3 regions of the Bradyrhizobium sp. CCGUVB1N3 genome follow, and region 2 is predicted to be linked to each of the others. Evidence: riboswitches for the same ligand, from Rfam matches in the RefSeq annotation. Region 2 holds a riboswitch; each other region holds the start of a gene.

Region 1 (3,238 bases), on a different contig from region 2:
AGCCAGTCGAGCACACTCCGCACGACTAGCTCGGCCGTCTGCTTGGCGTCGCGTGCTTCTTCCGGTCGAAGACCGGGCACGCCCGCAGGGTGATCGGACAACATCCGCCCGGCGTGTATGCGTTGGCGCGTTTGAATTAGGCCGTCTGACCGGCTTCGCGTGGCCTGATCCCGGATGCTCGATCGCCCTCCGGACGCCGCGCTCGAGACAAGATCGTCGATCCGCCAGGTACGCGGATCACGTTCGAAGTTGTTGGATCCGAATGGGCCTACCTGCTTGGATCGCGCGTGCTTGACCACGAACGTTAGCGCGCCTTCCACGAGAGCCGCCGCCAGCACGCATACGGAGACGGATGCCGACTGGACATCCGAACGTTTCAACTCCGAAACGATCTGCACCCACCACGTATGAAACCCAGCGTAGCCGAGCGAGTTCAGCCTCGCGGCGAATGCATCCAATGGTTCCGCGTGTCGGGGCCTTCCATCGGTTCTTCTCGCGATGACATCCGTCACGATCGGCATCAGTTGGGAACGCGTGTCGCGGGGCATGGTGACGCGTTGCGCTTTCATCTGTTCGCTTGGGAGGGGGCCATTCCCATTGACCGGCATCGCGAAGTGCAGCGCGCCGTCGTTTTCCGCCATGTACTCGGCGAATAACAGGATCGTTATTGCGGCTTCGATGCCGGTCTCGGAACTGAAATACAACCAAACGGCATAGCTAATCACTTCCAGCGATAAAGAGGGGCCCGACCGATTGGCATGCATAGTCATCTACCTCTCGGCCGTTCCAATCGGTAAACTTGACGGTGCCGTTTTCCTTCTGAATCTTGACCTCCCCCCGCGCCAAAAGCTTGACGAATCTCGCCGAGGAGCACTATATGTAGTACGTCACGGTCTTCCAGTCCACATCTCGTCGGATGGAAGCTAAGAGGGAACCCGGTGCGCCGGCAACGGCTACTCCGAGGCTGCCCCCGCAACTGTAAGCGGCGAGCGGTTGTCATCATGGTCACTGGCGCGACAGCGCCGGAAGGCCGACAGCCGCAGCGACCCGCGAGCCAGGAGACCTGCCGCGACAGAACGAACGTCCTCGGGCGGGGTGTCCGGTGAGGCGCTTGCGGCCGGGGACATTTGCCCAGTCTCGCAAGTCGTCCCGCGCCCAGCCCCCAAACATCGCGGGGTTGCCGATGTCGCCGTCTTACGATTTCGATCAGCATGGTCATCTCGTTGAGCTGCCGAGTGTGCGGCCGCCCCCAGCGCAGGCAAAGCCTACCGCGCCTGAGCTGCGTCTTGTGCCGCCGCCATCGCCGGCTCCGCTGCCCTGGCCGCTCGCGCCATCGCCAAAGCCCTCCGACCTCACGCTCGATCGGTCGCGCAACGACCTGCTGACGTCGTTCGGCAAGCTGACGCTGACCGATCGTTATCTGCTCGCCGGCGAGAGCCTCCAGGATATGTTCGCGCGGGTGGCTTGTGCCTTCGCGGACGATGTTGCGCATGCCCAACGTCTCTATGATGCGATGTCTCGGCTGTGGTTCATGCCGGCCACACCAGTGCTCTCCAACGGCGGCACCACGCGCGGCCTACCGATCTCGTGCTTCCTTAACTCGGTGTCGGACTCGCTCGAGGGCATCGTCGGCACCTGGAACGAGAACGTCTGGCTTGCCTCCAACGGCGGCGGCATCGGCACCTACTGGGGCAATGTTCGCTCGATCGGCGAGAAGGTGAAGGGCGGCGTCACCTCGGGCATCATCCCGTTCATCCACGTCATGGATGGTCTGACGCTGGCGATCAGCCAGGGCTCGTTGCGGCGTGGCTCGGCGGCAGTCTATCTCGATATCCACCATCCCGAGATCGAGGAGTTCCTCGAGATCCGCAAGGCGTCCGGCGACTTCAACCGCAAGAGCCTCAACCTGCATCACGGCATCAACGTCACCGACGAGTTCATGCGTGCCGTGGGCGCCGGCACCACGTTCGCTCTGCGCAGCCCGAAGACCAACGAGGTCGTCCGCGAGATCGACGCTCGCCAGCTATGGCAACGCATTCTTGAGAACCGGCTGCAGACCGGCGAACCTTATCTCTTGTTCATCGACACTGTGAACCGCGCGCTCCCCAAGCACCAGCGCGAGCTCGGCCTCAAGGTCTCGTCCTCCAACCTGTGCAGTGAGATTACACTGCCGACCGGCATCGATCATCGCAACGAGGAGCGCACTGCGGTGTGCTGCCTGTCATCGCTCAACCTCGAGACCTGGGACCAGTGGAATGAGGCGCCCGGCTTCATCGAGGACGTCATGCGCTTCCTCGACAACGTGCTCACCCACTTCATCACGGTGGCGCCGGACGGCATGAAGCGTGCCCGCTACGCCGCCCTGCGCGAGCGCTCCGTCGGCCTCGGCGTGATGGGCTTCCACTCGTTTCTCCAGGCCAGGGGCATTCCGATGGAGAGCGTCCTGGCCAAGTCGTTCAATCTCAGCATGTTCCGAAAAATCCGTCGCGATGCCGACGCGGCATCCGTGGCGCTCGCTCGCGAGCGAGGCCCTTGCCCGGATGCGCTGGAATGCGGCGTGATGGCGCGCTTCAGCCACAAGATCGCGATCGCGCCGACCGCCTCGATCAGCATCATCTGCGGCGGCACCAGCGCCTGCACCGAGCCGATCCCGGCCAACATCTACACCCACAAGACGTTGTCCGGTGCCATCTCGGTGCGTAATCCGCATCTCGCCAAGGTGTTGTCCGCCAAAGGCGCCGACACTTTGGCGACCTGGCAGTCGATCATTGCGCACGAGGGGTCGGTCGCCCATCTCGACATCCTGTCGGAGCACGAAAAAGCGATCTTTCGCACCGCCTTCGAGATCGACCAGCGCTGGATCGTCGAGCTTGCCGCCGACCGCGCCGCGTTCATCTGCCAGAGCCAGTCGATCAACCTCTATCTGCCGGCCGACGTGGATAAGTGGGACCTCCACATGTTGCACTGGACGGCATGGAAGCGCGGGGTGAAGAGCCTCTACTACTGCCGATCAAAATCGATCTCGCGCGCGGCGTTCGCCGGCAAGATCGCCGACCGCGATAAGGCCGCGCCGCTGCAGCCGCCGCAGCGCACGGACTATGAGGAGTGCCTCGCATGTCAGTGATCGATCTCTCGTCCGTCGATCCTCGCACACTGATCGGCAAAGGGCGCGTCGGCCTCCTCGACTCGACCGGCAGCTATGACGTCGATCGCTACGCCTGGGCTTACGAGTTCTGGA
Region 2 (3,238 bases):
AGGTCGGCGCGCGCCTTCAGCCGCTCAAAACTCTCGAGCACCGCGCCCATCAGCGAAGGTTTCATTGCCGCGTAGTCGCGGGCGCGCGCGGTGGCGATGCGCTTGCCCTGCACAATGACCTGCGCGCCGACATCGGTCTCGGGTTTCAGCAGCACCGGATTCATGTCGGTGTGCGGCTCGACGCCGGCGGCGAGCGCCTGCAAGGCTTGGGCGCGGCCGATCTCGCCGCCATCGACGGTGACGGCCGCGTTGTTCGACATGTTCTGCGGCTTGAAGGGGAGCACGCGCAGGCCGCGGCGCTTTGCGGCGCGCGCAAGGCCCGCGACGATGAGCGATTTGCCCACGTCCGAGCCCGCTCCCTGAATCATCAATGCGCGCGCCATCGCGAAAGTCTCAGAACTCGACGCCGGCTTGCGCCTTGATGCCGGAGCGGAACGGATGTTTCACCAGCGTCATCTCGGTGACGAGATCGGCGATCTCGATCAGCTCGTCCTTGGCGTTGCGCCCGGTGAGGACGACATGCGTCAGCGGCGGCTTCTGCGTCTTCAGGAAGTCGACGACCTCGGCGATGTCGAGATAATCGTAGCGCAGCGCGATGTTGATTTCGTCGAGCACGACCATGCGCAGGCGTTCGTCCGATATCAGCTCCTTGGCCTTCACCCAGCCGGCCTTCGCCGCGGCGATGTCGCGGGTACGGTCCTGCGTCTCCCAGGTAAAGCCTTCGCCCATGGCGTGGAACTGGCAGAGATCGCCAAAATGCCCGGTGAGCAGCCGCCGCTCGCCGGTATCCCACGCGCCCTTGATGAACTGGACCACCGCGCAAGGGAAGCCATGCGCGACACAGCGAACGATCATGCCGAAGGCGGAGGAGGATTTGCCCTTGCCCGCGCCGGTATGGACGATGATCAGCCCCTTCTCGCCGCTCTTGGTCGCCATGATCTTGTCGCGGGCAACCTTCTTCTTCGCCATTTTCGTGGCATGCCGGGCGTCGGTGTCTTGCACCGCTGGGGTATCCGGTTCAGGCGTCATCTGAAATGGTCCTTCGGCTTGACAAGTGGCGGCCATGGGCAAATGGTGGGCCAGCGTTGGTTCCTGTCCTACGACAGGCGAAGAGGGAATGCGATAGGGCTCGAATCGGCAAGATTCGTGTTCGAAAAGCAGCCGCCCCCGCGACCGTGACCGGAGAGATGCCCGAAGCCACTGATCCCCAAGGGGATCGGGAAGGCGGGGATCGAAGGGATAAAACCCTGCTCCGCAAGCCGGGAGACCTGCCAGCGCGAATGTTTTGGACCGGCGGACGGGGTGTTCCGCGACGGGGAAACGGATCCTCTCCTCGAGCGGTTCGTGCGCCTCATCGCCTCCCGCAGATATCCTGGAAGGGGCGATGGCCGTCACACTTCACGTTTGCATCACTTGCCGCGCTGGCCAGACGCTGGGCGAAGGCGAAACCACGCCCGGCGCGCGGCTGCATGCCGCGATCCTCGACGCCGGCGTGCCTGACGATGTCAATTTGGTTCCCGTCGAATGCCTGTCGGCCTGCAGCCAGGGCTGCTCGGTCGCGCTCAGCGCGCCCGGTCGATGGTCCTATGTCTACGGGCGCCTGTCGGAAGCCAACGCGAACGACGTGATCGCAGGCGCTTCGGCTTACGCGGCGGCGCCCGACGGCATCGTGCCCTGGCGCAGCCGTCCCGAAATCTTCCGCAAGCAATCGCTTGCCCGCATTCCCCCCATCGCCGTCGTGCCGGAGGCCGCCGAATGAATACGCTCGCAAAAGTCCCGGTCACGGTCGTCACGGGCTTTCTGGGATCAGGCAAGACGACGCTGATCCAGCACCTGATCAGCAATGCCAACGGCAAGAAGCTCGCGGTGCTCGTCAACGAGTTCGGCAGCGAAGGCGTCGACGGCGAGATCCTGAAATCCTGTGCGGACGCCAATTGTCCGGAAGAAAACATCGTCGAGCTCGCCAATGGATGCATCTGCTGCACCGTCGCCGACGATTTCATTCCGGCGATGGAGCAACTGCTCGCGCGCCGGGTGAGGCCAGACCACATCCTGATCGAGACATCGGGGCTGGCGCTGCCGAAGCCGCTGCTGAAAGCGTTCGACTGGCCGGAGATCCGCTCGCGGATCACGGTTGACGGCGTGATCGCGCTGGCTGATGCCGAGGCGGTCGCAGCCGGACGCTTCGCGCCGGATCCGGATGCGGTGGAAGCGCAACGCGCGGCGGATGAGAATCTCGATCACGAGACGCCGCTGTCGGAGGTGTTCGAGGACCAGATCGCCTGCGCCGATATCGTGCTGCTCACCAAGGCTGACCTTGCAGGCGCGGCGGGGCTCGAAGCAGCCAAGGCGGCGATCGCGGCTGAGATGCCGCGTCCCGTGCCGATGCTGCCGGTGGTCGACGGTGCGGTCGATCTGCGCGTGATCCTCGGCCTGGAAGCGGCGGCCGAAGACGATCTCGCCGCGCGCCCCTCGCATCACGACGGTGAGGACGAGCACGAGCACAATGATTTCAACTCCGTCGTGATCGATCTGCCTGAGGTCGTCGACGTCGAGGCGCTGATCGCCTCGGTGCAGCGGCTGGCGCGCGAGCAGAACGTGCTGCGCGCAAAAGGCTATATCGCGGTCAAGGGCAAGCCGATGCGGCTCTTGCTGCAATCGGTCGGCGAGCGCGTGCGGCATCAGTTCGATCAGCCCTGGGGCGTGCGTCCCAGGCAATCCAAGCTGGTCGTGATCGGCGAGCACGGCGATATCGACGAGGCCGCGATCAAGGCAGGACTCGGAATATCAGGGCTTGGTATCTGATGCACGTCGTCTTCCGCGAGAGCCGTGGTCTGGAGGAGACCGCGACGCCAAGGGACATCGGCCAGGACCCGGCCGATCTCGTGGTGCTCTCGTTCTCGGATTCCGATCTCGCTGCGTTCGCGGCCGGCTGGCGGCGGGGGCGCGCTAGCCTGCCGTCGCTGCGGCTCGCCAATCTTGCCGAGCTCCGTCATCCGCTGTCGGTCGACACCTATATCGAGCGGACGCTGTCGCGAGCGCGCGGCATTTTGGTGCGCCTGATCGGCGGCGAGTCCTATTGGGCGTATGGGCTTGCGGCCCTCCAGCAACTGGCGAAGGATCGCGGCATCGCGCTTGCCGTGTTGCCGGCGGATGGCCGCGACGATGAGCGGCTGGATGCGTTCTCGACCTTGCCGGTCTCGACGCTCAGAAGGCTGAAAGTGCTCTGCGACAAGGG
Region 3 (3,238 bases), 5.7 Mb from region 2:
TTCCAACTCCAGCGCACGGTGTTTTCGAGCGCCGTGATATGAGACTGAAACAGATCAAACAGCTTCTGGCCGTCGTATTTCGGGATGCCAACAAAACGTTGCACCAGGGCGCCGAGGAGCAGCGTGCGTTCGCCAGTCTCGGGGTGGACGCGCACGACTGGATGCTCAGTCTGATAGATCGTTTTGGTGAAGACTTCGTCCAAGTGCTTCTTGTCGAGCTCGCTGGCGCGGGGCATTATTGCGTAGTCGAAGGCGTTGCTGTGAACGGCCCAGAGCTTGTCCGCAAGCCGTTGCAGCGGCGGTGCCAAGTCGAGGTAGGCTGTGACGGTGTTTGACCAGACCGTATCGCCACCGAACGGTGGCATCACAACGCCTCGCAGCACCGCAATCTTAGGGTAGCCATCGACGAAGGTCCCATCGGTGTGCCACAGGTCGGCCCGGCTGCCGGCGCGGACCGAATCAAGCTCGATAATCGACGCCGTCCCCTTAATGGCACCGAGCGTCGGATGACATGCCGGACTTCCGAAACGAAGAGCAAAGCGCTCCTGCTTCGGCGTCGTCGAGATGACCCTGGTCGCGAAAAAAGATCACCTTGTTCTCGAGCAGCAGCTCGTTGATTGCGGCGATCGTCTGGTCCGGTAGATCGCCCGACAGCTTGATGTTTCGGATTTCCGCTCCGATGCGCGCTGCGCGTTTGACGATGTCGGCGCGAGGAATGACATTATCCGACAGGCCCGTTGCAATCATAGCGGCACTCTCCAAATTCGCGGCTTGTTCGCCAGACCAGCTGCTCGGTTGCGATAGGGGCTGTCGAACGCCAAATTGCTGGACCGCATAGCGGGTCCGTCAAACTCCACGGTGACGGCGACAAGCCACCCTCGTGCGCTCTTAACGGGGTCTGCGACAGGTGAGGTGTGGCCTATGTGACGGTCTTTCATTCCATGATTGACCGATCTGCCGGTTCGATCAATTGCTAACATTGGTAGTTGACCGGAGCGCAAAGGTTTAGACTTCGCTGGACGATCGATGCAGAAATTGCCGCCCTGTGCCGAACGAACAAGAAACTCATGGCGTTGGATAAGGACATGAGAACGCTTGAGATCGGAAGGACAGGGCTGCCAAGCCTATCGACAACAATGGCCGTCAGGGGCGCTGGTCAAAATTTGGTTTTGCACCCCGTCGTCAAGCTGTTCGTTTGGAGTGACCTCCATTGTTGAGGCCGTATTCGCGGCAGCATGCCGCAGAAAAGGTGGTCCTCCTCAGAGGTTGACGTACCGCCCCGGTTGCAGATAAATCGAAGGCGTCGAGGTTCTCCAGGTCTCGCTCGATCTGGAGCTAAGAGGGAAGCCGGTGCACTCACGATCCGTTCAGGATTGAAGTAATGCCGGCGCTGCCCCCGCAACTGTAAGCGGCGAGTCCGCATCCATACGTGTCACTGAAGCAGATGCTTCGGGAAGGCCGGATGCAGACGATGACCCGCGAGCCAGGAGACCTGCCCCGACAACATAAACGTCCACGGGCGGGGTGTCCGGTGGTACGCCAAGCAGCAGGCGCTTTCGCAGCCCCTCCTGCCCGCGTCCGCCATGGCCTTTGCCCCCACCATAATGGGGTTAAAGCTATGTCTCTTCTCTCACTTCCTGTCGCAACTCTCGGCACGCCACGTATCGGGCCACGCCGCGAACTCAAATTGGCACTCGAAGGCTACTGGGCCGGCAAGATCAGCAGCCGGCAGCTTCTTGAAGCTGCGGCCGGACTTCGTGTCGCCAACTGGGCGCGCCAGCACTCGCTTGGCGTCACCGTCATCCCCTCAAATGACTTTTCACTCTATGATCAGGTTCTCGACACGAGCGTCATGGTGGGCGCCATTCCCGAGGCGTATGGCTGGGAGGCAGGTCCGGTCCCGCTGAAGACCTATTTCGCCATGGCGCGCGGCTCTCAAGGCGGGGAGCATGAAGCAAATAGCAGTCACCCCAATGACGCCGGCGGGTCCGCCGCGCAGGAGATGACCAAGTGGTTCGATACCAACTACCATTACATGGTGCCCGAATTCTATAAAGGTCAGACCTTCAGGCTCTCCTCCCGAAAGCCGATCGAGGAATATGAGGAGGCGAAAGCCCTTGGCTATCAAACGCGTCCGGTTCTGGTTGGACCGGTCACCTTCCTGAAGCTCGGCAAGAGCGCTGATCTGGCGTTTGATCCGATCTCGCTGCTCGATAGTCTCCTGCCAGTCTATGTCGAGGTTCTCAAGGAGCTGGCGAAACGCGGAGCCGAGTGGGTCCAGCTTGACGAGCCGTGTCTGGTGCTTGATCTCGACGAGACCACGCGGAATGCGCTTCAGCGGGCTTATGGGTGTCTCGCCAAGGAGGTACCTGACATCAAGATCATGCTGGCCACCTATTTCGGGGCGATCGGCGACAACCTGGCGACCGCTCTGGAGCTGCCTGTGGCTGGACTGCACGTCGATCTTATCCGCGCTCCCCAACAATTGAGCCAGATTGAATGCGGCGCCCGCGCGGACCTCGTGGTTTCGCTCGGCGTCATCGATGGCCGCAACGTGTGGCGTTCAGACCTATCGGCATTGATCGAGCGGTTCAAACCCGTCATTGCAACGTTCGGCAGGGATCGCGTGCAGCTCGCGCCCTCCTGCTCGCTCCTGCATGTCCCAATCGATCTTGAGCTCGAGACCGATCTCGATCCGGACGTGAAGAGCTGGCTTGCCTTCTCGGTGCAGAAGATCGGCGAGCTCACGGTCCTTGCGAAGGCGCTCGCAGGCGAGGCGAGTGTCGCAGCCGCCCTGGCCGCATCCGATCTGGTGGCGACGGCGCGCGAGACCTCCCCGAAAATCCACGACGCGATCGTTGCACCGAGAATGGCAGCGATCGACGACACGATGCGCCGCCGTACCAGCGCCTTTGCCAACCGCGCAGAGGTCCAGCGCAAGCGCTTTGGTCTGCCGGCCTTTCCGACGACGACGATCGGCTCGTTCCCGCAGACCGCCGACGTTCGCAACGCTCGCGCTGCTCATGCCAAGGGCAAACTGACGGACGCGCAATACGAGCAATTCCTCAAGGCGGAGACGGCCCGTACGGTGCAGTGGCAGGAAGACATCGGCCTCGACGTGCTCGTGCATGGCGAATTCGAGCGCAACGACATGGTGCAGTATTTCGGCGAGCAGCTCTCCGGCTTCGTGTTCACCCAACACGGCTGGGTGCAGTCCTACGGCTCGCGTTACGTTCGC

Evidence for each region. Region 2 has a riboswitch for cobalamin ahead of NLM33_RS11090 (DUF1636 domain-containing protein). Riboswitches for the same ligand answer to the same signal wherever they lie in the genome.
Region 1: another riboswitch for cobalamin. It lies ahead of NLM33_RS48355 (ribonucleoside-diphosphate reductase subunit alpha); the one in region 2 lies ahead of NLM33_RS11090 (DUF1636 domain-containing protein).
Region 3: another riboswitch for cobalamin. It lies ahead of metE (5-methyltetrahydropteroyltriglutamate--homocysteine S-methyltransferase); the one in region 2 lies ahead of NLM33_RS11090 (DUF1636 domain-containing protein).

The regions. Positions count from the first base shown of each region.
Region 1 is NZ_JANADR010000002.1:344,012-347,249, forward strand. It holds gene NLM33_RS48350 (hypothetical protein) at 1-770, opposite strand, end outside; cobalamin riboswitch at 874-1,086, shown strand; gene NLM33_RS48355 (ribonucleoside-diphosphate reductase subunit alpha) at 1,184-3,124, shown strand; partial or broken gene NLM33_RS48360 (ribonucleotide-diphosphate reductase subunit beta) at 3,115-3,238, shown strand, end outside.
Region 2 is NZ_JANADR010000001.1:2,325,181-2,328,418, reverse strand. It holds gene NLM33_RS11100 (cobyric acid synthase) at 1-383, opposite strand, end outside; gene cobO (cob(I)yrinic acid a,c-diamide adenosyltransferase) at 394-1,029, opposite strand; cobalamin riboswitch at 1,070-1,291, shown strand; gene NLM33_RS11090 (DUF1636 domain-containing protein) at 1,385-1,759, shown strand; gene cobW (cobalamin biosynthesis protein CobW) at 1,756-2,805, shown strand; gene cobN (cobaltochelatase subunit CobN) at 2,805-3,238, shown strand, end outside.
Region 3 is NZ_JANADR010000001.1:8,053,004-8,056,241, reverse strand. It holds partial or broken gene NLM33_RS38170 (TauD/TfdA dioxygenase family protein) at 1-747, opposite strand, end outside; cobalamin riboswitch at 1,290-1,515, shown strand; gene metE (5-methyltetrahydropteroyltriglutamate--homocysteine S-methyltransferase) at 1,619-3,238, shown strand, end outside.